Linked DNA regions of Methanothermobacter marburgensis str. Marburg. The protein of the gene in region 2 binds, or shares a complex with, the protein of the main gene of each other region. Links are inferred from orthologs where the notes say so. Each region holds a gene or a part of one and is shown on either strand. Other genes may lie near its edges.

Evidence for each region.
Region 1: the proteins of hdrA (region 2) and fwdF are in contact, whole or in part, in a cryo-EM structure (PDB 7BKB), measured with the Methanospirillum hungatei proteins. The link is inferred for Methanothermobacter marburgensis str. Marburg from one-to-one orthologs. Residues at the interface, in WP_011448822.1 of Methanospirillum hungatei: Ala269, Val270, Pro272, Val273, Ile274, Lys275, Pro276, Met281, Gly282, Met283, Ala284, Pro285, Asp306, Ser307, Cys308, Val309, Lys310, Cys311, Leu313, Phe349, Pro350, Ile351, Glu352, Tyr359, Lys360, Asp363, Val365, Ile366, Asn367, Glu370; in WP_011448819.1 of Methanospirillum hungatei: Ser2, Thr3, Leu4, Phe5, Pro6, Lys7, Tyr8, Gln21, Leu23, Leu24, Gln25, Gln26, Asn28, Pro48, Glu49, Thr76, Cys78, Ser79, Tyr80, Cys81, Pro104, Ile105, Lys108, Glu109, Gly110, Thr353, Leu355.

Annotation. Positions count from the first base shown.
Region 1 is NC_014408.1:144,877-148,143, reverse strand. What follows is about bases 11-2,944. They hold fwdF (tungsten-dependent formylmethanofuran dehydrogenase subunit FwdF), read right to left. Parts: upstream 2,036-2,944; coding sequence 986-2,035; downstream 11-985. Other genes in these bases: fdhF (formate dehydrogenase subunit alpha), read right to left, coding at 2,654-2,944; MTBMA_RS00680 (helix-turn-helix domain-containing protein), read right to left, coding at 2,013-2,489; MTBMA_RS00690 (4Fe-4S binding protein), read right to left, coding at 723-971; fwdD (tungsten-dependent formylmethanofuran dehydrogenase subunit FwdD), read right to left, coding at 334-726; fwdA (tungsten-dependent formylmethanofuran dehydrogenase subunit FwdA), read right to left, coding at 11-311. In the rest of the region: more of fwdA, read right to left, coding at 1-10; more of fdhF, read right to left, coding at 2,945-3,267.
Region 2 is NC_014408.1:1,603,343-1,606,609, forward strand. The notes cover bases 150-3,083. They hold hdrA (H(2):CoB-CoM heterodisulfide ferredoxin reductase subunit HdrA), read right to left. Parts: upstream 2,640-3,083; coding sequence 660-2,639; downstream 150-659. Other genes in these bases: glyA (serine hydroxymethyltransferase), read right to left, coding at 150-467; MTBMA_RS08640 (AEC family transporter), read right to left, coding at 2,822-3,083. Outside these bases: more of glyA, read right to left, coding at 1-149; more of MTBMA_RS08640, read right to left, coding at 3,084-3,267. UniProt on the Methanocaldococcus jannaschii protein: Part of a complex that catalyzes the reversible reduction of CoM-S-S-CoB to the thiol-coenzymes H-S-CoM (coenzyme M) and H-S-CoB (coenzyme B).

The DNA.
Region 1 (3,267 bases), 1.5 Mb from region 2 along the record:
TACCTGTAACCTGTCATGAAGGTTGATGGTACTGAGAAACCGCTTCCGGCCCTTCCTGCCTTGAACTTTTCAGCGTCCCTTCGGCTGTCTTCTGGCCTGTACATCCTTCCCACGTTGACCTTTGCACCTGCTATGTGGGAGTGTGGGTCGACACCTCCAGGCATCACAATTTTTCCAGATGCATCAATGACCTTTGCGGAGTCACTGACGCTCTCAACTATTTTACCATCCCTGACGCAGATGTCCATCTTCTCTCCATCGACGTTGTTAAGAGGACAGTAAACAAATCCGTTTTTGATTATGTATTCCATTTGAATCCTCCCGCTGAACCAATTAAATCTGACCTACCTTACCGTAGACCTTCATGAGGGTGGGCATGTCAGGAACCTCTTCATCGGTGGGTATGATCTCCACCGGTACATTCTTAAAGCTGGGTGTTGCTGTTGAATCTGTATCTGGTCTTATGACCCTGTTGGCCCATGGGCCCATTGGTATGTAGACCATTCCATCTGGTAGTGGTTCCTTTGCTTCAACAGCCTTGACAACCACATCTCCATATTCTGATATGACCTTGACGTTGTCTCCTTCGTTTATCCCGAGCTGCTTCATCATGTCAGCGTTCATCTGAATTATTGCAGCTGCATCCACGTACATTTTAAGATCCTTACCTGATTCTATGGCCTGTCCCTGCCATATTGTCCTTCCTGTGTTGAGTATGACCATCATTCTAACTCCTCCAGTCTTATTGCGTCCACAGGGCAGCTTTCAACACATGTGCCGCATTTTCCGCAAAGGTCAGGGTTTTTTATGTTTACAACCCCGTCCTCCACTATCATGATGATCTCAACATCATCTGTTGGGCCCTTTCCACCGGCAACTTCCGGGCTTCTGAGGGCGTTCACGGGACATGCGATCACACAGTTTCCGCATCCATGGCAGAGTTCAGGGTATGCCTTAAGTCCAATTGCCATCTGATTACCTCCATTTATTTGAGTAGTGATTCAAAGGCGTTCTTCCATGCCTTTGATTTGATTGGAGTTGTATTTATTCTGCTCCTCTTAACCTCTATGGCGTTCACAGGGCATGATCTCTCACATGCTCCGCAGTATATGCAGAATCTTTCGTCCTTGTAGAGCTTGGTTGGTTTTTCACCGGATTTCTCTGGTTTCGGGAATGAGAGAACGTTGCATGGGCATGCCATCACGCAGGTCTCACATGCCTGACAGGTATCCTGGTCGATTATCAGTTCTCCCTCGAATGGCTTAGTCACTGTTGCAGCATCAACAGGGCAGATCTCCTGGCACCAGCCGCAGTTCACACAGAGCTCAGGGTCGATGTAGGAGGTTCCTGTAACCTCAGGGACCTTTATCTCGTATTCGCCGTATGGGCAGATCCTGCAGACCTGCATTATGGCGTCAACAGGGCAGATCCTCTTACATATTCCGCAGTGAACACATTTGTCCTCGTCCACGTTGATGTCGGTTGCAACGGTTGGGCTTGATGAACTTGGTATCTGGTGTTCTATCTCTATGGCATCAACCGGGCACATTTCCTCGCACATGCCACAGTATATACAGGTGTCCTTGTCTATTTCGATTTCACCTGTGATGAGGTCCTTCCTTTCTGGAAGTTCCCTTGTTATGGTTATGGCGTCCTGTGGACATGCTGTTTCACATGCCTTGCACTGTATGCATGTTTCATCATCAATTTCGGCTGATTTAAGGATTTTAGGGTATTCTGCAAGTTCTTTTATGGATGTTCCATCGATCTGAAGGTCAAGAGCCTGGAATGGGCAGATTGAACTGCACATACCGCAGAGGACACATTTGTTCTCATCGATAAGTATCTTTGACTCGTCCTGTTCTGTTCTGACCATTGCACCTGTTGGGTTAACCTCGATTGCACTGACCGGGCATATCTCGCCACACAGTCCACACACAGCGCAGAGGCAATCCTGGAAGATCAACTTTCTGTTTTCTTCGCCGGTCCGCTCCACGGTAATATTCTTACCTTCAATTACTTCGGTCGTTTCCATCAATTTCTACCTCCTTTATTTCTATAGAATCAGTTGGACACATATCCACACAGATGAGACACCCGCAGCACCATTCGGAATCCACATGTGCCTTGAGGTCTCGGAGGGTTATGGCCTTCCTGAGGCATGTGTCCACACATAGCCCGCACCCAATACATGAGTTCCTGACGTTTCCCTTGAATTCCCTCTGCTGGCATGTCTTCACTATCGTCCTTGTCATCTCTGTGTTCTGTGTAAGGGAGTGGGTGAGAAGAAGGAAATCCCTTGGACACATCTCTGTTATTACCCTTGCAATCTCTATTGACCTCCATGAGAGGTTTCTCCCGTTGAGGTAGTGAGAAACAGTTGATCTGTTTATCTTCAGAGCTTTGGCTATCTCTCTCTGTGAATGGCCCTGTTTTGTTAGGTTTACGGCTGCTATGTATTTGAGTCCAGAAACTATATGTTTCGGCATAGGGTCACCATGTGTGTTAATCACACATTTAACCACTATGTATATAATAATTTTCTACAAAAAACAAATAGAAAAATATATATATATTGGTGTGTTGTTAGCACACGTCCCTGGTCAGCCAGCAATAGATAATAATATAAATGAGTGTTTTGGTGGCACACATCTTATCTTAGCTGGACGCGACACACCCTGACCGGTGTGAACTTGAGTCCAGGCATCCCTGAAAAGGGGTCCCTGTCTCCGCCTGTGAGGACATTTGCAGGGGCATCTGCAAAGTGGAATGTCATGAATACCACGCCCTCCATCACCTCATCTGTAACCCCTGCCCTCACCCTGAGGGAGCCCCTCTCTGATGTGACCTCAACAGTATCCCCCTCCCTTATACCCATAGAGGAGGCGTCAGCGGGGTTCATGAGAAGCTCCTCATGGTCTGAGAATGATTCCAGTTCCTCCACCCTTGCAGTCATGGACCTTGTGTGGTACTGGTAGAGGTTTCGCCCTGTCACAAGGACCAGGGGATACTCCTCCGGGACCCCCCTGAACTGGTAATCAGGCAGCAGGAACGATGCCCTTCCTGTGGGTGTTGGGAATTCTTCAGAGTGAAGATATCCTGTTCCAGCGTCCTCCTCTGATGTGCAGGGCCACTGTATCCCTCCAGATTTCAGCCTTTCATGGGAGATGCCAGCATATGAGGGTACAAGTTCCCTTATCTCATCGAATATTCTGGACGCTGATTCATAATCAAAGTCCTCCCTTCCCATCCGCCCTGCAATCATGG
Region 2 (3,267 bases):
TTCATTGCATCGGCGTCTATGTTCATGTTTTCAAAGTCAAAGGGGTGGGTGTATATTTTGAATCCCCTCACACCGGCTGCACTGACCTTGGCATGTGATATGTGGCCGCCGTATGGGACCTCCATGGCCATCATGGGGTCGCCAACATCTGCAGTTGCAAAGAAGCAGGCGAGGTTGGCCACAACACCCGATGTTGGCTGGACATTTGCATGTTCTGCCCTGAAGAGTTTCTTTGAGAGTTCAATTGTGATCTCTTCAATCTCATCTATGTACCTGCAGCCCTCATAGAGCCTCTCACCGGGAAGACCCTCTGCATAGCGGTGTGAAAGGTCAGAGATGAGGGCCTCCTTGACCCTTGAACTGGTTATATTTTCACTTGCTATGAGGTTGATGCTTGACTCCATCCAGCTGTTATGATCCTTCATGAGATCTCTTATCCTCTCGGTATAATCCTGATTGCTGACCATGAAAATCATCTCCATTAGGAAATAGTTAAAATTACAATATAAAATTGGTGCCGCTATTATACTTGCAGCCAATCATGAGCCAATCAGATGAAATCCTGCAAGATGATGCGAAACAGACGGCTACAGAATAGCATTGAAACAGAATCAAATCAGCAGAGATAAAAGAAAAGGTTTTGATGGGTCCCAGCCCATCTATTTTGAAGCGGGTTCGTTGAGTGCAGCTTCGATCTGAGCCATGATCTGCTCTGTTTTAAAGTGCTGCTGGTCCATTGCACCTGATGGGCATGCTGCCACACAGGTACCGCAACCCTTACAGAGGGCCACGTTGACGTTGGCATGCCCTTCCTCTATGCTTATGGCACCGAATGGGCAGAGCTCAATGCAGACCTCACAGCCACCGCAGACATCGGAATCTGTAACTGCGATTATTGGCTCAATTTCCACTTCACCCTTGACCATTGGTATTGCTGCACGTGCAGCTGCACCTGAAGCCTGCGCAACAGCGTCAGGAATGTCCTTTGGACCCTGAGCCACACCTGCAAGGTACACACCGTCTGTCAGTGTGTCAACAGGTCTGAGTTTTGGGTGTGCTTCCATGAGGAACCCGTCTGCAGATTTGGATAGACCGATTGTCTGCCTCAGTGTCTCTGCACCCTCTGGTGGCACGAGACCAACACCAAGGACAACCATGTCGTAGTCGTACTCTGTGACCTTACCCAGGAGTGTGTCCTCTGATCTCACTGTGAGTGTGAGGTCAGGGTTCTCGATGACCTCAGCGGGTCGTCCCCTTATGAATTTGATTCCATATTTCTCCTGTGAGCGTTTGTAGAATTCCTCGAATCCTTTACCGAATGCCCTTATGTCCATGTAGTAGAGTGTGACCTCTGTGTCAGGCATTTTGTCCTTGATGAGCTGTGCGTTCTTCATGATGTACATACAGCAGACACGGGAACAGTAGGGTTTTCCAATCTGTTCGTCCCTTGAACCCACACAGTGGATGAATGCAACCCTCTTTGGTTTTTCGCCGTCTGATGGTTTGAGGACCTTACCATCGGTTGGTCCTGAGGCGTTGATCATCCTTTCGAGTTCAAGACCTGTTATGACGTTGGTGTGTCGGCCGTAACCGTATTCGAGTTTCTCTGTTGGGTCATAGGCGTCGTATCCTGTTGCCACGATTATTGTACCAACTTCGATTTCGATTTCCTCTGGTTCCTGGTCGTGTTTAACGGCTCCCCTTTCACAGACCTCATCACAGAGCATGCACTCTATACAGTAGTCCTTGTCAATTGTTGCGCAGAGGGGGACAGCCTGTGGGAATGGTATGTAGACAGCCTTGGTCATACCGATTCCCTCGTCGAAGTAGTTTGGCATTTCAATTGGGCATACCTCTACACAGGAACCGCATCCGGTACAGAGTTCCTCGTCTATGTACCTTGGTTTCTTCTCGATTTTGACCTTGAAATTACCTATGTAACCGTCAACTTCCTTAACCTCTGCGTAGGTTATGAGTTCAATGTTGTCGTGTTTACCGACATCCACCATTTTTGGTGCAAGGATACACATTGAACAGTCGAGGGTTGGGAAGGTTTTGTCCAGCTGCCCCATTCTTCCTGAGATACTTGGCCTCTTTTCGACCATGTAGGTCTTGAATCCCATGTCCGCCAGGTCAAGGGCGGCCTGTATACCTGCAACACCTCCACCGATGACAAGGGCCTTGTCATCCACACTAACCTTTGATGCCTCGAGGGGCTCCAGGAGCCTTGCCTTGGCAACCGCCATCCTCACAAGGTCCTTGGCCTTTTCTGTTGCACCCTCAGGGTTGTCCATGTGGACCCATGAGTCATGTTCCCTTATGTTTGCAAATTCGAATAGGAACTGGTTGAGTCCTGCCTCTTCAACACATCTCCTGAAGGTTGGTTCGTGGAGCCTTGGGGAACATGCAGCCACAACTACCCTGTTTATCCCGAGTTCCTTGATGTCCTTCTGTATCTCGAGCTGACCTGGGTCAGAACAGTAGTACTTGTAGTCCTTTGCAATCACAACGTTTGGTAGTTTCGCAGCGTAGTCCCTTACAGCCTCAACGTCGACCACACCGCCGATGTTCACACCGCAGTGGCAGACGTAAACACCGATTTTTGGTTCTTCCATTGTTTCTTTTTTTTCTTCTGCCATTAGATCACCTTGCATAGGGATATCTAGCAATGATATTTATTTGATGTAAGGTATAGCACAGTGCTAAATAAACATTTCTATCAAAAACTTTAAGTAAGATTTATATAGTATTACATTTATTTTCATTCGGTGGCTAAAAATTAAAAATATTTTCATTATACTCTGGATTTAAAATAAACTTTTTAGAGTATAAGTGACCATGCTGGCAGTGACACGAGACCCAGTATTGTGCTCATGAATATGCACGATGATACAAGGTCAACATCAAGGTCATTCTCAATTGCAAGTACCGCTGCAAGCATGGCCGAGGGCATTGAGGCTTCAAGTACCGTTACAGAGAAGTCCAGACCCTTAAATGACAGCAGATAAACAATGAATGCTGCAATCAGAGGTGATACTATGAGCCTCAAGGCACTCACAAATGTGGCATCAGCCAGTGAATCCCTCAGGAACCTGAAGTTCAGTGAAAGACCAAGTGAAATCATTATTAGGGGAACCGCTGCACCGGCCAGATAACCAAGAACCGTGCCTGCAATTCCCACAGGTAATCCCATCAGGTTGAAGGTAACCCCCAGTATGAATGCCCAGAGGGGTGGAAAGGTGACTGCCCTTTTAACGACTGCAGTCC